DNA from 2 places in the Glaciecola sp. 1036 genome. Region 2 is predicted to be linked to the other one. Evidence: predicted binding sites of a transcription regulator. Region 2 holds the regulator's gene; the other holds the start of a gene.
What was found. The regulator MetJ, encoded in region 2, represses methionine synthesis genes. The targets are predictions, from matches to a motif close to TAGACGTCTAGACGTCTA.

Region 1: serA (phosphoglycerate dehydrogenase) is a predicted target of MetJ. The motif match lies at 3,394-3,411, and genes of this name have one in related genera.

The regions. Positions count from the first base shown of each region.
Region 1 covers NZ_JBLWFH010000003.1:170,217-179,475, reverse strand. The annotation lists gene ACNKW3_RS05795 (HDOD domain-containing protein) at 1-312, shown strand, start outside; gene ACNKW3_RS05790 (DUF481 domain-containing protein) at 416-1,192, shown strand; gene ACNKW3_RS05785 (DUF481 domain-containing protein) at 1,297-2,046, shown strand; gene serA (phosphoglycerate dehydrogenase) at 2,108-3,337, opposite strand; gene rpiA (ribose-5-phosphate isomerase RpiA) at 3,478-4,131, opposite strand; gene ACNKW3_RS05770 (5-formyltetrahydrofolate cyclo-ligase) at 4,147-4,752, opposite strand; gene ACNKW3_RS05765 (nucleoside hydrolase) at 4,753-5,694, opposite strand; gene ACNKW3_RS05760 (ribokinase) at 5,709-6,602, opposite strand; RNA gene ssrS (6S RNA) at 6,624-6,807, opposite strand; gene ACNKW3_RS05750 (GntP family permease) at 6,885-8,231, opposite strand; gene ACNKW3_RS05745 (UPF0149 family protein) at 8,377-8,949, shown strand; gene pepP (Xaa-Pro aminopeptidase) at 8,946-9,259, shown strand, end outside.
Region 2 covers NZ_JBLWFH010000007.1:71,774-81,032, forward strand. The annotation lists gene metF (methylenetetrahydrofolate reductase) at 64-951, opposite strand; gene metJ (met regulon transcriptional regulator MetJ) at 1,089-1,394, shown strand; gene ACNKW3_RS11700 (DUF2959 domain-containing protein) at 1,426-2,079, opposite strand; gene pip (prolyl aminopeptidase) at 2,262-3,182, shown strand; gene dtd (D-aminoacyl-tRNA deacylase) at 3,189-3,626, shown strand; gene ACNKW3_RS11715 (YiiD C-terminal domain-containing protein) at 3,695-4,597, shown strand; gene rpoH (RNA polymerase sigma factor RpoH) at 4,640-5,491, opposite strand; gene ACNKW3_RS11725 (EAL and HDOD domain-containing protein) at 5,721-6,959, shown strand; gene ACNKW3_RS11730 (EAL and HDOD domain-containing protein) at 7,154-8,383, shown strand; gene ftsX (permease-like cell division protein FtsX) at 8,386-9,259, opposite strand, start outside.

The sequences.
Region 1 (9,259 bases), on a different contig from region 2:
CAAATGACGGTGTTTAACTTTACGTTTGCCCATTGTAGTGGATTGATTCTCAAAAACTGGCAAATACCGGAGTCTATTTACGAGGCTTTATTGAAATTTTCTTTGAGTGAAGACAGCTTAGGTAACTTTGACTGCGCAGTTGTATACGCATCATCAGGTATGGCCCATTACAATCTTGGTGCAGACTTTATCCATCAGTCAAGTACACCAGAAATCCTCATCGACACTATTGGATTAACGGATGATGAATATGATATCATTTCCGAATTCGCGCGTGTCGAGTCGCTAAAAATAGCGTCAGCTCTAAATTAAGATTAATAAAACCAAAATATATAAGCGCGAATATAACTATTTAGAATTCGCGCAAATGAAAAAAAGCTGTTTTCTCATATTACTATTAATTTCTTGGCCCTCGATGGCAGAGGAAGTTGCGCTTGCTTATCAGCAAAAAGCCTACGAATTTTTTCGCAATGCCCACCAAAAAAAGCGGAATCTGCTCAAGATACTAGAAGCTAAAAAACAAAAAGAAAGCGAAAAGGCGTTAGTATTAGATGGCGAGTTTGGATTCTTAAAAACCACTGGGAATACTGACACCAGCGTATTTATGCTTGCTTTTGATTCCAGTCATAAAATGGAAAAATGGATTTCTCAATATTATTTGCAGATACTTAATCAATCAGGTGACGTGTCTGGAGTAAGCAGCGATACTAGCCGAGTGCAAGTGTCTGGGGAGTTTGACTATAAACCTATCAAAGGTAAAAACCGATTATTCTTGTATGCCGAATATGATGATAATGAATTTTTACAGCTAAGGGATCAGTTCACTGCGGTAGTGGGTTGGCGTCACATACTTTGGGAAGAAAAGAAAAGTAGTTTTAACTATAGTGTAGGTCCAGGATACGCCACCTATCGCCAAGAGGATGACAATGTGAACGAAGAAGGCCCTATCGTTCGAGGAACTGCTAACTTCGTTTATGAATTTGAAAATGAAGCAAGATTTAAACAAAACTTGTCGGCTGAAATAAGCGATACCAATAATAGAGCCACAGCTATTTCTTCATTATCCGCTAAAGTGTTTGAACGATTGGCAATGAAATTCAGTTTTGAAATGACGGTAGATGAAAATGTCGGTGATAATGTCGATCAATTTACCACTAGGACCAGTGTTTCTTTAGTTTATCAGTTTTTTTAGGTTGGCAACTACTCACGTATTTTGTACTATACGCGCATTCTGCTAAAGGATTTATTCCGCTTGTATTAGCATGGATTCAATTCTAAATTTTAGGGAAAAGCGCTATGAAAATTACAAAAATTGCAGCCATGGTTAGTTTAGCGACCATGTCAATCGGTTATGCACAAGCTGAAGATGAAAAAGATTTTACGATGGACGGTGAGTTTGGCTTTATCGTCACTACTGGTAATACTGAAACAACTTCTCTAAGTGCAGGTTTATCCGCTAAACAAGAATTAGAACAGTGGAGTAACGATTACGCTATCGAAGCTCTATACAAAAAAGATACAGTGACTGACGATGACACTGGTGAAGAAGTCGAAAATACAACTGCGCAGAAATTTTTTGCTTCAGGTCAAGCCAACTACAAACTGGAAAATCCAGATTACCGTTTATTTGGATTTGCTTCTTATGAAGATGATCGCTTCAGTAACTTTAAATACCAGTCAACAGTCGCAGCTGGTTGGAACCATAAAGTTTGGCAAAACCAGGGGAGTTCATTCAACTACAGTATAGGTCCTGGTTACTCATTCGCTAAAGATCAAAATGACGAGAGCGTCAACGGTGCTATCTTACGTGCGGCTGCCGATTACAAATGGCAGATCTCAGAAACGGCTAAATTCACTCAAACATTTTCAACGGAAGTGGGTTCTGACAACACCAAAACAAGAGCGGAGTCAGCACTAACGGCACAAATTTTTGGTGGTTTATCTATGAAACTATCCATTAAATTTGACCACAACTCTGATGTAGCAGATGGTGTTGAAAAACTCGACACTGAAACTGCTGCTACCTTGGTTTACAGCTTCTTTTAAACCAAGCTATAGAGACAAAAAAACGCGCTGATAGCGCGTTTTTTTGTCTATTACAAGTTTATTAATGCAAAATCCGAGTTTTAATAGTACCTTTAATCGCTTTCAATTCTTTAAACGCGTCTTGAGCATGATCTTTTTCTACGTCAATAACTACATAACCAATTTCTTGGTCGGTTTGTAAGTACTGAGCCGCGATATTAATGCCTTTGTCTGCGAAGGCTCGGTTAATTTGCGTCAACACCCCTGGACGGTTTTTGTGTATGTGCAACAAGCGTGAACGATCGGTAAACTGCGGCAAGGATACTTCAGGGAAATTCACCGCAGATAAAGTCGACCCGTTATCTGAGTATTTGATTAATTTGCCTGCCACTTCTATGCCAATGTTCTGCTGCGCTTCTTGAGTACTACCGCCCACATGAGGCGTAAGAATGACATTATCAAATTTACGCAACGGTGATTCGAATTCTTCGTCGTTTGACTTAGGTTCAACTGGGAATACATCAATTGCAGCCCCATTTAATTTGCCTTGTTCCATTGCTTCGCAAAGTGCATCAATGTCAATCACTGTGCCGCGCGCGGCATTAATAAGAATTGCACCTTGTTTCATTTGGGCGAGTTCTTCTTTTCCGATCATGTTTTTAGTATGCGCGGTCTCAGGAACATGCAAGCTGACAACATCTGAAGTGTTTAATAATTCTTTCAGAGATGGTACTTGAGTAGAGTTACCTAGTACTAGCTTGTCTTCAATATCATAAAATTGCACACGCATGCCTAAATGCTCAGCAAGGATACTTAACTGGGTACCTATGTGACCGTAACCTATGATACCTAAGGTTTTACCTCTAGCTTCATATGAATCTACTGCGCTTTTTTCCCACTCGCCTCTGTGCGCTTTAGCATTCTTACGGGGAATGCCTCGTAATAATACGATGAGTTGTCCAAGGACCAATTCTGCAACAGAACGAGTATTTGAAAAGGGTGCATTAAATACAGGAATACCACGAATTTGCGTTGCTTCTAAATCGACTTGGTTTGTGCCTATGCAGAAACATCCAACCGCCACCAACTTTTTCGCTTTTGCTACCACTTCTTCGCTTAACTGAGTTCTTGAACGGATTCCAATAAAATGAACATCTTTCACTTTTTCTATCAGTTCCTCTTCAGGAAGCGATGTTTTAAGTGATTCAATATTGTGGTAACCCGCGTTTTTAAAAGTTTCTAGGGCGCTATTGTGGAGTCCTTCCAACAAAAGTATCTTAATTTTATCCTTAGCTAGGGACGGTTTATTCATGGAAAAATAGATTCCTTACTTTGGCAAACTACTGAGCTAGAATTTAGTCTTAATAAAAGACATCTAGACGTCTAAATGATGGAGGCAAAGATACCAGACTTTGCCCAATATTCAAACAAATAAATTGATAATAAAATCAATTACCATCTTTGAACACCGTCACCTGAGGCACTTAATACTATGTCCGCGCCTCTGTGAGCAAATATTCCATTACACACAACACCGGGAATTTGATTTAACTGAGTTTCAAGTTCAGGCGGATTTAAGATTTTCAAATTATGTACGTCAAGTATTACGTTTCCGTTGTCAGTGACCACGCCTTGTCGGTAAATTGGGTCGCCACCCAGTTTGACGATTTCTCGAGCAACAAAAGAGCGAGCCATTGGAATCACTTCAACCGGCAAAGGAAAGCTGCCTAAAACACCCACTTTTTTACTATCATCGACAATACAAATAAATGACTTGGCGACCGCTGAAACTATCTTTTCTCGGGTCAAAGCAGCACCACCGCCTTTGATCATATGTTTATGTTCAGTCACTTCATCAGCGCCATCAACATATATGTCATAGGTATCGACTTCGTTAAGATCGAATACTTCAATCCCCAAGGCTTTTAAACGCTCAGTAGAGGCTTCTGAACTGGAAACCGCTCCTTTGAGTAAATGCGCTTTACTGGCCAAAGCATCAATAAAATAGTTGACGGTTGAGCCGGTGCCAACGCCAATAATAGTGTCCGGTTGTACGAATTCTGCGGCAGCTTCGCCTACTAGGCGTTTTTTATCATTCTGGTCCACGACCTTATCCTTATATTAGGTAAATGAAAAATGTTGTGTGGGAGTAATTATAGTAGGTAATGGAATATCCCATGCTTCTGTCGGCAAACTTAAGGTTTGTTGAATATCGTGGGCTAGTCCAATTAATTTTGGTTGGTTTTGTTTATTATTGTGTAGAAACGCCAATGTACGATCATAAAAACCACCACCCATGCCTAATCTGTTGCCTGAGGCGTCAAAAGCCACCAAAGGCGTAAAAAGCACATCTAAATTGGCCACTGGGCAAACGTCTCGGCAATCCAGTCTAGGTTCTGCAATACCGTAATGATTTGCTGTCATCACTGAATTAGGATGATAATGAAGAAAGAGTAAATAACCATCACTGAAAGGATGTAATACGGGCAGATATACCTTAACGTTTTGCTGCCACAAATGTTCAATCAGAGGTTGAGTATCCAACTCACTGTCATTGGTCATGTAAAGTGCAACCTTACTAGCACCTTGCAGTACATCTAGAGATTGAATTTGATCTACTAAACCAAGGGCAGCAGTGTGCTGCTCTTGGTGGGACAACGACTTACGACGCTCACGAAACGTTTGTCGAAGCGTATTTCGTAGTTGTGTCGTTGTTGGCTCTTTCATTTATTTTGCGTAGGTGTCTATAAAATGTTGGGTCAGTTTTGGGTGATCAACTTTAGTCGCCACTTTAATCAAAGGCATGTCATTCCACAAATCACTTGGCGTACTGCCTACAGGCGCGAAACTTGTTTGACCTTTCATTAATGGGTCAGTCCCGATTCGCATATGACCTTCTGTCAGCTCAAACATATCAGGTGATGCAATATAAGCGAGTGGAAAGGCATCATGGAAAAAACATACTCTTTCTTCTCGATTTTGAGAATAAAAATCCATGTAAAACTGTGATGATTTGGCGACAAAGCCACCTAGCTTAGGATTTTTTTCCGCTAAAATATCCACAAAACCACCGTCGAAGGGTAAGTCGTAAGTAACATCCAAGCCAAACATAATAAGGTCCCAACCTGCAGAAAAGACAATATCGGCTGCGATAGGATCATTCCATATGTTGGCCTCAGCTACTGGGGTTACATTACCCGGTACTAAGGCTGCCCCACCCATGATATAGACAGCTTTGATTAACTTAGGTAACTCAGGCTCAAGTTTAAGTGCGAGCGCAATGTTACTCAAAGGGCCAATAGGCACTAGGATTATTTCCCCAGGATATTTTCTCGCTTGTTGCACGATAAATTCAGCCGAGCTGAGGTCGTGGAGTTTTCCTTTAGGTGCATGATGTCCAATATTGCCAAAGCCATCATCACCATGCACAAAATGCGCGAATGTAGATTTAGGACCGTAGTGCGGAACGCCTGTACCTTTGCACACTGGGATATCAAGTTCTGCAAGTTCTACCAATGACAACGCATTTTGTGCAGCCATTTCTACTGGTACATTACCAAAAACAGTCGTAAGGCCTAAAACATCAATTTCCGGTGCTTGAAAAGCATAGAAAATTGCCATTGCATCATCAATGCCGGGATCAGTGTCGAGTATTATTTTTTGTGTCATTGGGGAACTCATTATTAGAATTGTTGTAAAAAAGTATCCACGTCTTGTTTGGCGGGAATAGAGGGTACGGCACCTTTCTTGGTCACCGATATTGCGGACGCTGCGCAAGCGCTTTTCAAGGCAGTTTGCACATCTTGAGTAGCATCATAAGTCGCGAGAAAATAACCGATAAAAGTATCACCAGCAGCAGTAGTATCTACAGCATCGACCTTAAAGGCTTCGCATGTATACTCGGTATTTTGGTGAAGATAACAAACACCTTGCTTGCCTAAGGTTAATACCAGCTTTAAATCGGGATAAGTAGTCGAAAGTGCCGCTTTGGCATCTTCAACAGTCTTAGTATTAGTAAGTTGCATGGCTTCAATTTCGTTAACAATCAATAGTTCTAATTTTTCTAAGGGTAACGAAACCACGCTTTGGGTCATAGGCGCTGGGTTGAAGGCTATTTTAATGCCTTTTTCATGAGCAGTTTCGATGATGTCGGCAATACAATTAGTTTCGTTTTGTAATAATACCCAATCCTCTTTATTGGCGTTGGCCAATGCCTGCTCGATACGTTCTTGATTTAGCTGATGATTTGCGCCAGAAAATAATAATATGGCGTTTTCCGCGTCAGGGGTGACCTGAATAATTGCATGCCCACTTGGAATATCATCAAAGGATTGCACATTATCCATATTCACGCCGGCGTCATGCATTGGCGAAATCATTGGTAAATCGCCAGAGCCTATTCCACCTACATGATAGGTAGCTAGACCAGCTTTGGCACATGCAACTGATTGATTAGCACCTTTACCGCCTAGAATGGCATTAAAACCAGTGGAAGAAAGGGTTTCTCCAGGTGCGACAAAGTGTTCTACGTTATACACGTAGTCGATATTAATAGATCCGAAATTGAAAACTGCCATTTAGCTACTCATAGAAATAGGGCGCCCCCCAAAATGCCGCCGCATACTTATCGTCCGTGCGCCGAAATGGACACGGTGGAAATATCATCATTGCCGTAGGCTTCTCGATTCAAGTCGAGCTTGCGCAAAAGCAATAGAGTCAAGATCCTAAGTTTATAGCATCGGCCAGGAACATGCAGTATACAAGCAAACATTCCAGGAAGCATTGAAGCTTTGTGCTGCAAGTCCGATTTGCAAGAATCGCAAAGTTTAACGCATCCAAGAGTCGGTTTAAAGTCTATTTCAAAGGAATAGACTTAAAAACCAAGACAAACTGAACGCAGTAACCCCAATCGCAGTGACCATAGGGGTCCAGGTTTTAAGTGTGGTTTTTTCATCCATCTGCAAAAGACGTCCAACTAACCAAAAACCCGAATCATTGAAGTGAGATAAAACCGAGGCGCCTCCAGCAATGGCGATTACAATAAAGCATAAATCAGCCGAGGATAAGCTTGTGTCCATAGCCACAACTGGCGCAATAATGGCTGCTGTTGTGGTCAAGGCGACAGTGGCAGAGCCTTGGGCTATGCGTAAAGAAGCTGCAATAATAAAAGCCGCGACTATGGACGGTAAGCCTATATCTGACAAGAGAGATGATAAAGAATCGCCAACGCCAATAGCGCGCAGCACACCGCCAAACATTCCGCCAGCGCCAGTCACTAGAATGATGGCACAAATTGGCCCGAGAGATTGGTCACATAATCGTTCCAATTCTACTCGGCTAAAACGACGAGAAAATAAGACTAAACTCAACAACAGGGTTATCAATAATGCAATGGGTGTTTGTCCAATTGCCATTAATAATTCCACTAGTGGTGAATCCAAATCATGATTAAAGCTTGTTTGATAGGCATTTAAACCCGTATTTAAAAATATTAAGCATAATGGAAGTAGCAGAATCCAGAGTACAGTAGAAAATTCAGGTGGATTTTCAACGCTTTGGGCCGGTTTAAAATAATTAGGCAAGGAAATCATGAATTTTTGACTGATAAAATTAGAAAATAAAAAACTTCCGACATACCAAGTTGGAATTGCAACCAGGGTGCTGTAAACCAGCAATAAACCTATATCTGCGCCTAGTAAGTCGCCGGCAACTACAGGTCCTGGATGCGGGGGAACTAGGGCGTGAGTGACAGCAAAAGCCCCAGCGGCTGGCAAAGCGTAAAATAGTACAGAGCCACCAAATCTTGCCGCAACACTTAAAATTACTGGCAACATCACAATTAATCCAGCATCAAAAAATATCGGGAAGCCAAATAATAAAGAGGCTATGCCTAAAGCAAAAGGCGCATTTTTTGCGCCAAATCTACTTACCAAGCTGTCGGCTAATACTTGAGCGCCGCCAGTAATATCAAGTAGTTTTCCTATCATGGCGCCTAAACCAACTAAGAGTGCAACGGATGCTAGGGTCGAACCGAATCCAGCGGTCATTGTGCTAACGATTTTATCGAAGGGGATGCCCCCTAAATAAGCTGTGAAAGCGCTTACACAGATGAGAGAAACAAAAGCATGAATGCGAATGAAAATAATCAAAATGAGGAGCGCGGCAATGGCTATCAATGCGACCGCTAAGGGATATTCTTGCAACATAAGTCTTCCTTTTTTTCAAATACTCTAAAAGATCAAATGTGTTATTACAATCAAAATATTTTACATTTCGTTCACAATTTAACTGGCTAGTTAATTTGCCCCGTTAGTGCTAGGATTGCAGGCGAAATAACTTTGAGACAAAATTGTGAGTGATACAGATTTACAATATGACGAATTGAGTAACCAATTTGCCCAGCAGAAATTACTCGTCGATGTGGCTGAAGTGCATGGTATACTTTGCGGCATGCTCGCAGGCGGTATGAGTGTTGATAATCAAGATTGGATTACCGCCCTTGAAGATGTGGTCAATCAAGGCGATGTTTTTTCTTCTCAAACCAAACAGATAATGGTGGGTTTATTTAACCGAATTTGCCAAGAGTTCATCGAACCTGATTTTGCGTTGACTCTTTTCTTACCAGATGACTCGGCACCAATCAATGACAGAGGTAAAGCTCTAGTGCTTTGGGTGCAAGGTTTCCTATTAGGCTTTGGCTTGCATCAATCTGACTTTAAAACCTGCTCAGATGAGGTAAAAGAAGCGTTGGAAGATTTCAGCCAGATTGCCAGAATGGACGAAGATATGTCGGAAGGCGAAGATAACGAACAAGCTTTGTTTGAAGTGGTTGAATATGTGCGTATCAGCGCCATGCTTTGTTTTAATGAATTAGGCAAGTCTTTGCTTGATAGTCGTCAACATCCTTCTTCGGTTATCCATTGAACACACAGATACCTTTATCAGAATACATTCAACGTCGACAGACGTTACTGTCAAAATGCGAACCTGACAGTTTAGTTGCTATTCCTGCGGCGAGTTTAGTGACACGTAGTAGGGATACAGAATACCAATTCCGACAAGACAGTTATTTTTGGTATCTCACCGGATTTAATGAACCCGATGGATTACTGCTGTTATCGAACAAAGATGAATCTGAACAAGGCGCTAGTTATATTTTTGTCCCCCCCAAAGACAAACAAGCAGAGATATGGCAAGGAAAGCGACTCGGGGTTGAACAAGCAACCACAGATTT
Region 2 (9,259 bases):
TAGTAACAAGTTTACGCCGATTATCGAAAACTTCAAATTTATCAATCAGCTATCAACTTTAATTTACACGCTTTTGCGTAACCCTAACATATGGCAAATGGCATAACTGAGTTCAGAGCGATTCAAAGTATAAAAATGGAAGTGTTTTACACCCTCTTTTGCTAGCACTTTCACCATGTCCATGGCGATATTTGCCCCCAATAGATTACGCGTTGTTTGGTCATCGTCATCCAAACCTTCATACATTTTGTGTAACCAACCTGGGACATGCACATTTGTAAATCCGGCAAACCTTACTAATGTTTGATAATTGGTTACCGGTAAAATGCCCGGGACTATATCCAAATCGATACCCGCAGCGGCGGCTCTATCTCGAAAACGTAAGAAAACACTAGTGTCAAAGAAAAACTGAGTAATAGCCTCAGTAGCACCAGCTTCGTTTTTACGTTTTAAATTCAATAAGTCGAATTGATCGCTTGGGGCTTCAGGATGTTTTTCAGGATATGCCGCAACAGATATATCAAAATCAGCCACTTCTTTTAGCAACTGCACCAGATCTACAGCGTACATATCTGGCTTATCCATACCTGAGGGTAAATCACCTCTCAACGCTACGATTCGACGGATACCAGAATCCCAATAATCTTTCGCAATCTGAACTAATTCTTCTCGGGAAGCATCTACGCATGTTAAATGAGGTGCAGTCGGGACACCGGTTTCTCTATGGATGCGTTTTACCACACTGTGAGTTCTGTCTCGTTCACCACTGTTTGCGCCATAGGTAACCGACATGTAACTGGGGTTTAAGGGTGCTAATCTTTCCACGGACTTCCATAAGGTGTTCTCCATGGCTTCACTTGAAGGTGGGAAAAACTCGAAAGATACATCGATATCGCGTAATTCAGAAAGTGATTGATTCAAGGCATCAATGCCTTGTGCGTAAGAAACCATGTTTAACCCTTATAGACGTTTAGACGTCTAAATTACGAAAATACCATCTAGACGTCAAGCAGTTTACACGTCTAGATTGATCTTTTTTTTATTCCAGTTAGAATTTTCATATAACAACATAAATTACGAATGACATTATGGCAGATTGGAACGGCAAATATATTCACCCTTATGCGGAACATGGGAAAAAAAGTGAACAGGTAAAAAAGGTCACAGTGTCTATTCCGATAAAAGTGTTGAAAGTGTTAACAGACGAGCGCACTCGACGCCAGGTGAATAACTTACGTCATGCAACCAATTCAGAATTGCTTTGTGAAGCTTTTCTTCATGCATTTACCGGTCAACCTTTACCGAATGATGACGACTTGCGCAAAGATAACCCTGAAAAAATTTCTGCAGAAGCAAGACGCATTATGGCAGAAATGAAAGAAGGCAAGTCTTAGCACAGCCATCATGCAAATCTAAGTCGAGTTTCTAGTTTTTTAACGACGCAATAAACTCGTCAGATTCTTTTATCGCTGCGCTCATTTGCTGAAGTAGAGTTTTGACATCTCGTTGAATGGTATTCAACTCTCCCTGCAATGCACCGATGGCGTTAGCGTTCAAATTATGTTTAAGATAAAGTACATTATCGTTTAATGCGGTTAATACAGGTGGCATACTTGCTTCAACCTTACGCATAGATTTCAGTAAATTTTGGTACTTTGCCTTGGTTGTGTCTAATTTCCTTTTACTATCACGACGTAAATTAGCATTTGAGATCTCATCCAACTCAGATTCCCATTCACGAAATAAAGAGCCAGCTACGGATTCGACTTTATCAATTCTTGTGGAAACCTCTTCTGCGGCTTCTTTACTTGCTTGATATTGGTCATTGAGCTCATTGTATACATCTTCTAGCTCCCCACCATCAAAATTGATTAAAGCACTGAATTCTTCTAATGCACTGGAAAACTGTTCTTGAGCTTCTTGTTGCGTTTCTTGAGCATCTTCAACTCTATCCACCAGAATATCGCGTTTTTCTATTCCTATGCTTTCCCACATATCGAAGTATGCGTCTTGAATTGTTGAGGTACAACTTGAAACCAAACCTAGACTTAATATGAACATAATTGCAAATAAACGCATTGCATAATCCTTGTATTTAACTATCAAATGGCCAAAAGATACTCGAGTTTGATGATTTAACGTTTGAGTTTTAAGTAAATTTATTGGTAATCTGAGTAAAGTGCTTTATTTATTCAGTAAATATACACCAAAACATAATCAATCTGTACCTCGATGAAAGGTTGAGAACAAAAGAGCATTGAATGCCATTTAGATCACTGAAAATTGATGTTTCAAATGAACATAAACTTCACGTAGAACTTGCAGGAAACCCTGACGGCATACCTTTCTTGTTTGTGCATGGCGGTCCCGGTGCTAGCATATCAAACTGTTATAAATGGCCTTTTGATTTAAATAAACACTTTGTTGTTGCCTTTGATCAAAGGGGATGTGGTCAATCAAAACCTTTTGCTAGCCTTAATGACAATAACACATGGGCTTTAATCGAAGACATAGAGAAAATTCGTAATCACTTACAGATTGAAACTTGGGGGGTATTTGGCGGTTCTTGGGGAGCTACCCTGTCTCTTATTTATGCGATCAAACATCCATCTCATGTGTCTAAACTGATATTAAGAGGCGTGTTTTTAGCAAGATCCAAAGATGCTGAGTTTTTTCTTACTCCAGAAGGCGCAGCTGCGCATTTTTTCCCCCTAGACTATCAAAAGTTTATTTCTGTCATTCAAGGAAAAAAAACAGCAGCTAATATCTTGCATGAGTACTATGGCTTAATGACAAACAGTGAGCTTGAAGTACGCAAAAATGCTTACCAACGTTGGTTTGCATGGGAGTTAGCGATTTCTCGCCTGATAAAAGAAAATATAGAGGTTATTCCTGACGCTAAATTTGTTGAAACTCTTGCATTAATGGAATGCCACTATTTAATCAACAATTGTTTTATTGAAGAAAACTACATTTTAGATAACTGTCATATTATTCAAGACATTCCCTGCGAAATCGTGCATGGTCGATATGATCTTGTATGCATGGCGAGTGGTGCAATTGAACTTGCCCAGCAACTTCCCAAAGCAAATCTTCACATAATTGAAAACGCTGGACACAGTGCCCTTGAGACACAAATTCGAAATAAACTCATAGATATAATGAGACAACATAATGAGTAGCAGTAAATGATAGGATTAATTCAACGAGTATCCCAAGCTCAAGTTGATGTGGCGGGGCAAACAATTGGTAAAATAGGTGCTGGCATCCTTTTATTGCTAGGCATTGAAAAAACTGACACCCAAACCGATATTGAAAAACTCGCTAAGAAAATAATGCATTATCGAATTTTTCCAGACCAAGACGGAAAAATGAATCTGAGTTTATTGGACACGCAAAAAGAACTGCTAGTAGTTTCACAATTTACTCTAGTGGCCGAGACCAACAAAGGCAATCGTCCTGGATTTTCAAAAGGGGCTTCACCAGAAGAAGGTAAACGTCTGTATGAGGCTTTTTTAGCACATATTGAGCAACAATATGGGCCTTGTGAGTGCGGAGAGTTTGGCGCAGATATGCAAGTTTCATTAATCAATGACGGCCCAGTGACCTTTTACTTTCAAACCTGAGGACAGGTGCAATTTGTTTACACAAACTATACAATATTCTACTTTGAATCACAGATGGATGTAACAGCTTGTTGATTGTGAACACACCGAAAACCGAAACGGAACTTGCGGAATACTTTGAATTTCGATGGTCTCATTTACGTAAACCTTGGGGCTTTCCTGAAGGGTCAGAAAAAGATGAATATGAAAGCGTTAGCGAGCACCGCACAATAAAAAATCAAATGGGTGAAATTGTTGCTTGTGGACGCGTGCATTTAAATACTGCCGAAGAAGCACAGATTCGTCATATTGCTGTGGAGACTACCTACCGACGTAAGGGAGTCGGTAAAATGATTCTTCAAGCCCTTGAATCGGTTGCAAGAGAGATGGGAGCTGAACGAGCAGTTACAAATTCTCGAGAAACCTCTATAGACTTTTTTCAAGATTGTGGCTTTGAAGTTATCGACGATGCACCCGAAGAATTAGGTAAATTAAAACGCAAACAAATGCGTAAGATTCTAAATGACCACAATGCATTAATTTTGCATCCTAAATGGTGCAAAGAGTTACAGGATACTTGGCACGAAAAAATTCCTATTACTGAGCACATGGGAATAAAACTCTACCAATATACTGAGCGCACTATAGAAACTCGCGCATCATTAAACAAAAACGTTAATTTACACGGCAGTATGTTTGCAGGTAGCATCTATTCTCAAGCCACATTAACCGGTTGGGGCATGATATTTTTGCAATTGAAACAAAAAGGACTGGATGGGGAAATAGTGTTAGGAGATGCTAATATTCACTATCACAAACCTATAACCATGCGACCTAGAGCAATTTGCAATATAGAAAGTGTGAGGACTAAATTCGCAATTTTAGAAAGAGGCAAAAAATGCCCTGTTTCTTTAAAAGTCGATATTTTAGACGGTGATCAGTCGGTCGCTGAATTCTCAGGACAATATTGGGTATTACCTCCCAGCCAATAAAAAAGGCAGCTCTACGCTGCCTTTGATATTTATTTATGAAGTCTAACGCATTGCTGCTTGTAGCTTTTTCATAGCGTTCTTTTCAATCTGTCTCACTCTTTCTGCTGACACTTCATATTCATCAGCCAGATCTTGTAAGGTCTTCTTATCGTCAGACAACCATCTAGTTTCAATTATATGCTGACTTCTTTCATCGAGCGTCTTAATTGCTGTGTACAGACGTTTAGTTGCGGCTGAATCCCAATCATTATCGATCACTGTTGATTCAACATCCGCAGATTTATCTTCAAGATATTGCGCTGGCGAAAAAGTCGTAGATTCGTCGTCATCATTCGATAAATCAAACGCTTGATCTTGGCTGCTCATTCGAGCTTCCATTTGCAACACTTCTTTGGTGCTAACACCTAATTCTTCCGCTACAGTCTGCACTTCGTCATGGGTGAACCAACCTAAACGCTTTTTCGCCTTACGTAGATTAAAAAACAATTTACGTTGCGCTTTAGTTGTTGCAACTTTTACAATACGCCAATTTTTAAGAACGTATTCATGAATTTCTGCTTTAATCCAATGCACAGCAAAAGACACTAAGCGAACACCTACAGTAGGATCAAATCGTTTGACGGCTTTCATCAAACCAATATTGCCTTCTTGAATTAAATCAGCTTGAGGCAATCCATAACCTGAGTAAGATTTTGCGATATGCACTACAAAACGCAAATGCGACATAACCAGCTTTCTCGCAGCTTCCAAATCACCTTCGTTTTGTAATCTCTCACCTAAACGCTTTTCTTCCTCGGCGGATAACATGTCAATACCAGATACAGCTTGCATGTAGCTTTCGATACTACCGCTCGCAGGTACTGATAGCGCAAATGATTGCATGTTTTGACTCATTGTTTCTCCAATTACTTAAGCTTTAAATTAAGACCAATTTTTACCCAGAAAGTTCCTTGAACCTTACATTTTAAGCGTATTTTTAACACATCTATTAAATATAAGGATTATTATATAAAATACAACCCAAATTCGCTATATTTTCCTGTGAACTCTAGTACAGTCACAGCTCATGATTTGCGATCGCCAGTTTGTATCTGTCCATAACGATAAAAGGTGTTAGTACATAATGTTTGCCTATGTTGCCAGACAAGCCATATATACGGTCGAGAAAGATGTTTTCGCTTACGAACTATTATTTAGAGACGGCAAGCGTAATTGTTTTCCCGACATTTCGCCCGATACAGCAACTAGTACTATGTTAACCGATAGCCATCTGAGTATTGGTTTGGAAAACATTACCTTTCAAAAAACAGCATTTATCAACTTCCATGAGGATACACTTTTATACAGGTTTCCTTCGACTTTAGATCCTTTATCGACAGTTATAGAAATCGTTGAATCGGTAAAAGTTACAGAAGCTCTGATTCAAGCATTAGAGCACGTTAGAGATTTAGGCTATTCGTTGGCCCTAGACGACTATAATTTTGATCCTAAGTGGGAGCCATTAATCCCATTAGTGAAATATATCAAAATAGAATCGTCGGTGGTGAGCAATGCCAATGATTTCGTACTTGGCAAAATCGAAAAACTTCTTACCGCGGAAAAAGTGCTGATAGCAGAAAAAGTTGAAACAATTGACGAATTTGTACTGCTGGAAAAAATGGGTTTTACACTTTTTCAGGGTTACTTTTTATCCAAACCTGAAATAGTCGAACACAAGAAAATAGAAGTAGCCCTTTCCTCAGTAATTGAACTTGTTGGTATTAGTGCTAAAGCCGAATTTGATTTTGATGAGGTGAATGAAATTTTTGAAAAAGATTTGGGCCTGTCATATAAATTAATGCGTTTTATTAACAACCCGACGCTCAATAAAAGACAGAAAATTAATTCTTTGGGACACGCACTAAAATTTTTAGGCAGTATCGAGTTAAAAAAATTCATTGCTCTGCTTGCCATCGCTAATTTAAAAGGTGATAAACCCATGGATTTAATCACCACCAGCCTTACACGAGCGCATTTTTGTAAGCGGCTTTCAGAATTATTAGCGTTTAAAGAAAATCCTCCCGAAGGATTTATTTTGGGATTATTTTCGTTAGTGGATGCACTTATCGATATTCCAATGCCCAAGGTCACCAAATCTTTGCCATTCTCTGAACAAGTAAATACTGCGCTATGTCAAAAATTTCAGTCGGATGAAAGCCCGCTAAGTGATTTGTTAGCCTTGTGTATCGCCTTTGAACGAGCGCATTGGAAAGCTATCGAGTATCTGTGTAGCAAATTAAGCATTGAAGAAGCTCAAGGCTTCGAAGCCTATTATGACGCAATGAAATGGGCGGAAGATATGCGAAAAAGTTTGCCTAGCTAATCTAAACTTTATTAGATTTCACATCATATCTGACATAATTTCTAAAAACTGAGTGTCCCATTCTAATTAACCTATTTTTTTCTAGGACACGCAATTTCTAAAAAAGAAATTTGCGTGTCCCATTATAAAAATTTAACCATCACGTATTCGCGCCGATAACACTCTAAAGTATTCGCATTTTTAGGGTAAAAGTAATGATAGTTTTCGCTCGTGAACCTATTTTCACTAGCAATGAAAAGGTATTCGCCTATCAATTAGTGTTCAATGAAAGCATTGGGCATGTATTTGATCCTGAAAATATTAAATTAGCGCGTTCTCCGGAAGATACTGGTGGGGTAGCTTGGCCACAGCTATTAGAAGGCTTTACTAGTCTCATCACCATTACCAAAGAACAGCTTTTTAATCCTATACCTGAAGATTTCCCACCTGATGACACTATGTTAGAAATCGATAAGTTCGATGAGGATGATCCTGCTTTTGTAGAACGTATTAACGCTCTTAAAAAAATCGGATACAGAATTATTGCAGGCGATAAAAACCCCTTATCTGAATTTGTTATTAAGCACTGCGATATTCTAAAAGTGAGTATCAACAAAATCTCGCCTTATGAAGTGAAAGAACTGCGTAATCAAACGATAAACCCAAAAATAAAACTTATCGTTACTGACGTTCAAACACAGGCGTCTTTCAAAAAGTGTGTTGAGGTAGGCTTTGACTATTATCAAGGTTATTTCTTTTTAACTCGCAAGAAGACCAATCATTCTGACGAATTACCCGCTAACAAAGTCGCAATATTTAATCTCATCAGTCAAATTTCCCAACCTAGTTTAGATATGAAAAAGATTAGGGTGATATTCGAACATGATGCCACACTCACCTATTTATTGATGAGGTTCATTAATAACCCCATGATCAATAAATATCATGAAATAAAGTCGATTAAACATGCACTTGCTTATTTAGGTGAGGTAATGCTAAGGAAATTTGTTGCAATAGTATCTTTGGCTCAATTAAATACTGGCAACACTTCTGAGCTTTTGCAAGTTGCGTTAATTAGGGCTAAGTTCTGCGAATCTATCTCGGAAACTCACGATGGAAAAGAAGAATCCCTAAGTGCGTTTTTAACAGGATTATTTTCGTTAATTGATGTCATTCTAGATAGAGACATGGCTATTTTAATGGACAAAGTTCAATTGGCACTTGAGATCAAGTTAGCATTGACTCAAAAACAAGGGACACTGCATCATTATGTAAAAATTTGCCAAGGTATCGAGTCTGCACATTGGCAAACCTTAAAACAAAACTGTGAACAAGTCGAAGTAGAGCACGAAATCGCAAAAAGCGTCTATTTAGAATCAGTGCGTTGGGCTAATAGTTTTTCAATCCCTGAATCTAACGTATATCCTGTAGCCAGAGTGCATTAATTCTATTCTGGCTCAATATCTTTTACATGTCTTTGTACTGACAAGAATGAACCTATGAGTCCCATAGCGACGCTTATTAATAGCATAATCCCTATAGCACCAAACTCTAATCCAGTGATATCAATATTGATGCGGTAAAGTTCAAAGACATCTTGTAGATTCCAATCAATCCAAACTAACACTAGGCTGATTGTTAGCCATGCTATTAATCCTCCTATCAGTCCAAACCAAAAACCGGTGTAAAGAAACGGACGATGAATAAACGCATCTGTCGCCCCCACCAGTTTCATTACTAATATCTCTTCTTTCTTATTCAATATATTTAATCTAATGGTATTGCCAATAATTAAAACCACAGCAAAGAAAAGTAAAAACGCAAGTAAGAATACTAGTTCTTTAGCGACTTCTAAAACTGCATACAAGCGCTCTAACCATTCGATATCAAGTTTGCCTAGTTCAACCTCACGTTCTTGCTTTAACTTGTCTAACAATATCGCGGCAGAGGTGGGCGCGGCATGTCGACTGGTTGGCGTGACTCTAACAACTGCTGGCAAGGGGTTAGTGTCTAAGTAGCCAATGGCGTCACCTAATCCAGACAGGGCTTCAAATTCTTTAAGCGCCTGTTCTGAAGACATGTAAGACACGCTATCAATTTCTGGCCACAATGAGATCCGAGTAACCAACTGTTGAGCCGCTTGTTCACTAACATTTTCTTTAAGGAATAATGAAACTTCTGACGCTTGTTGCCATTGCTGGCTGACTTGCTCAGTGTTTTTAACAACAATATAAAGCGTACCAGGCAGGGTGAGACTAAATCCAAGTACTCCAATCGTCATTAAACTTGCGAATGGTGTTCGGTAAAGCTCCCCTAGGCTG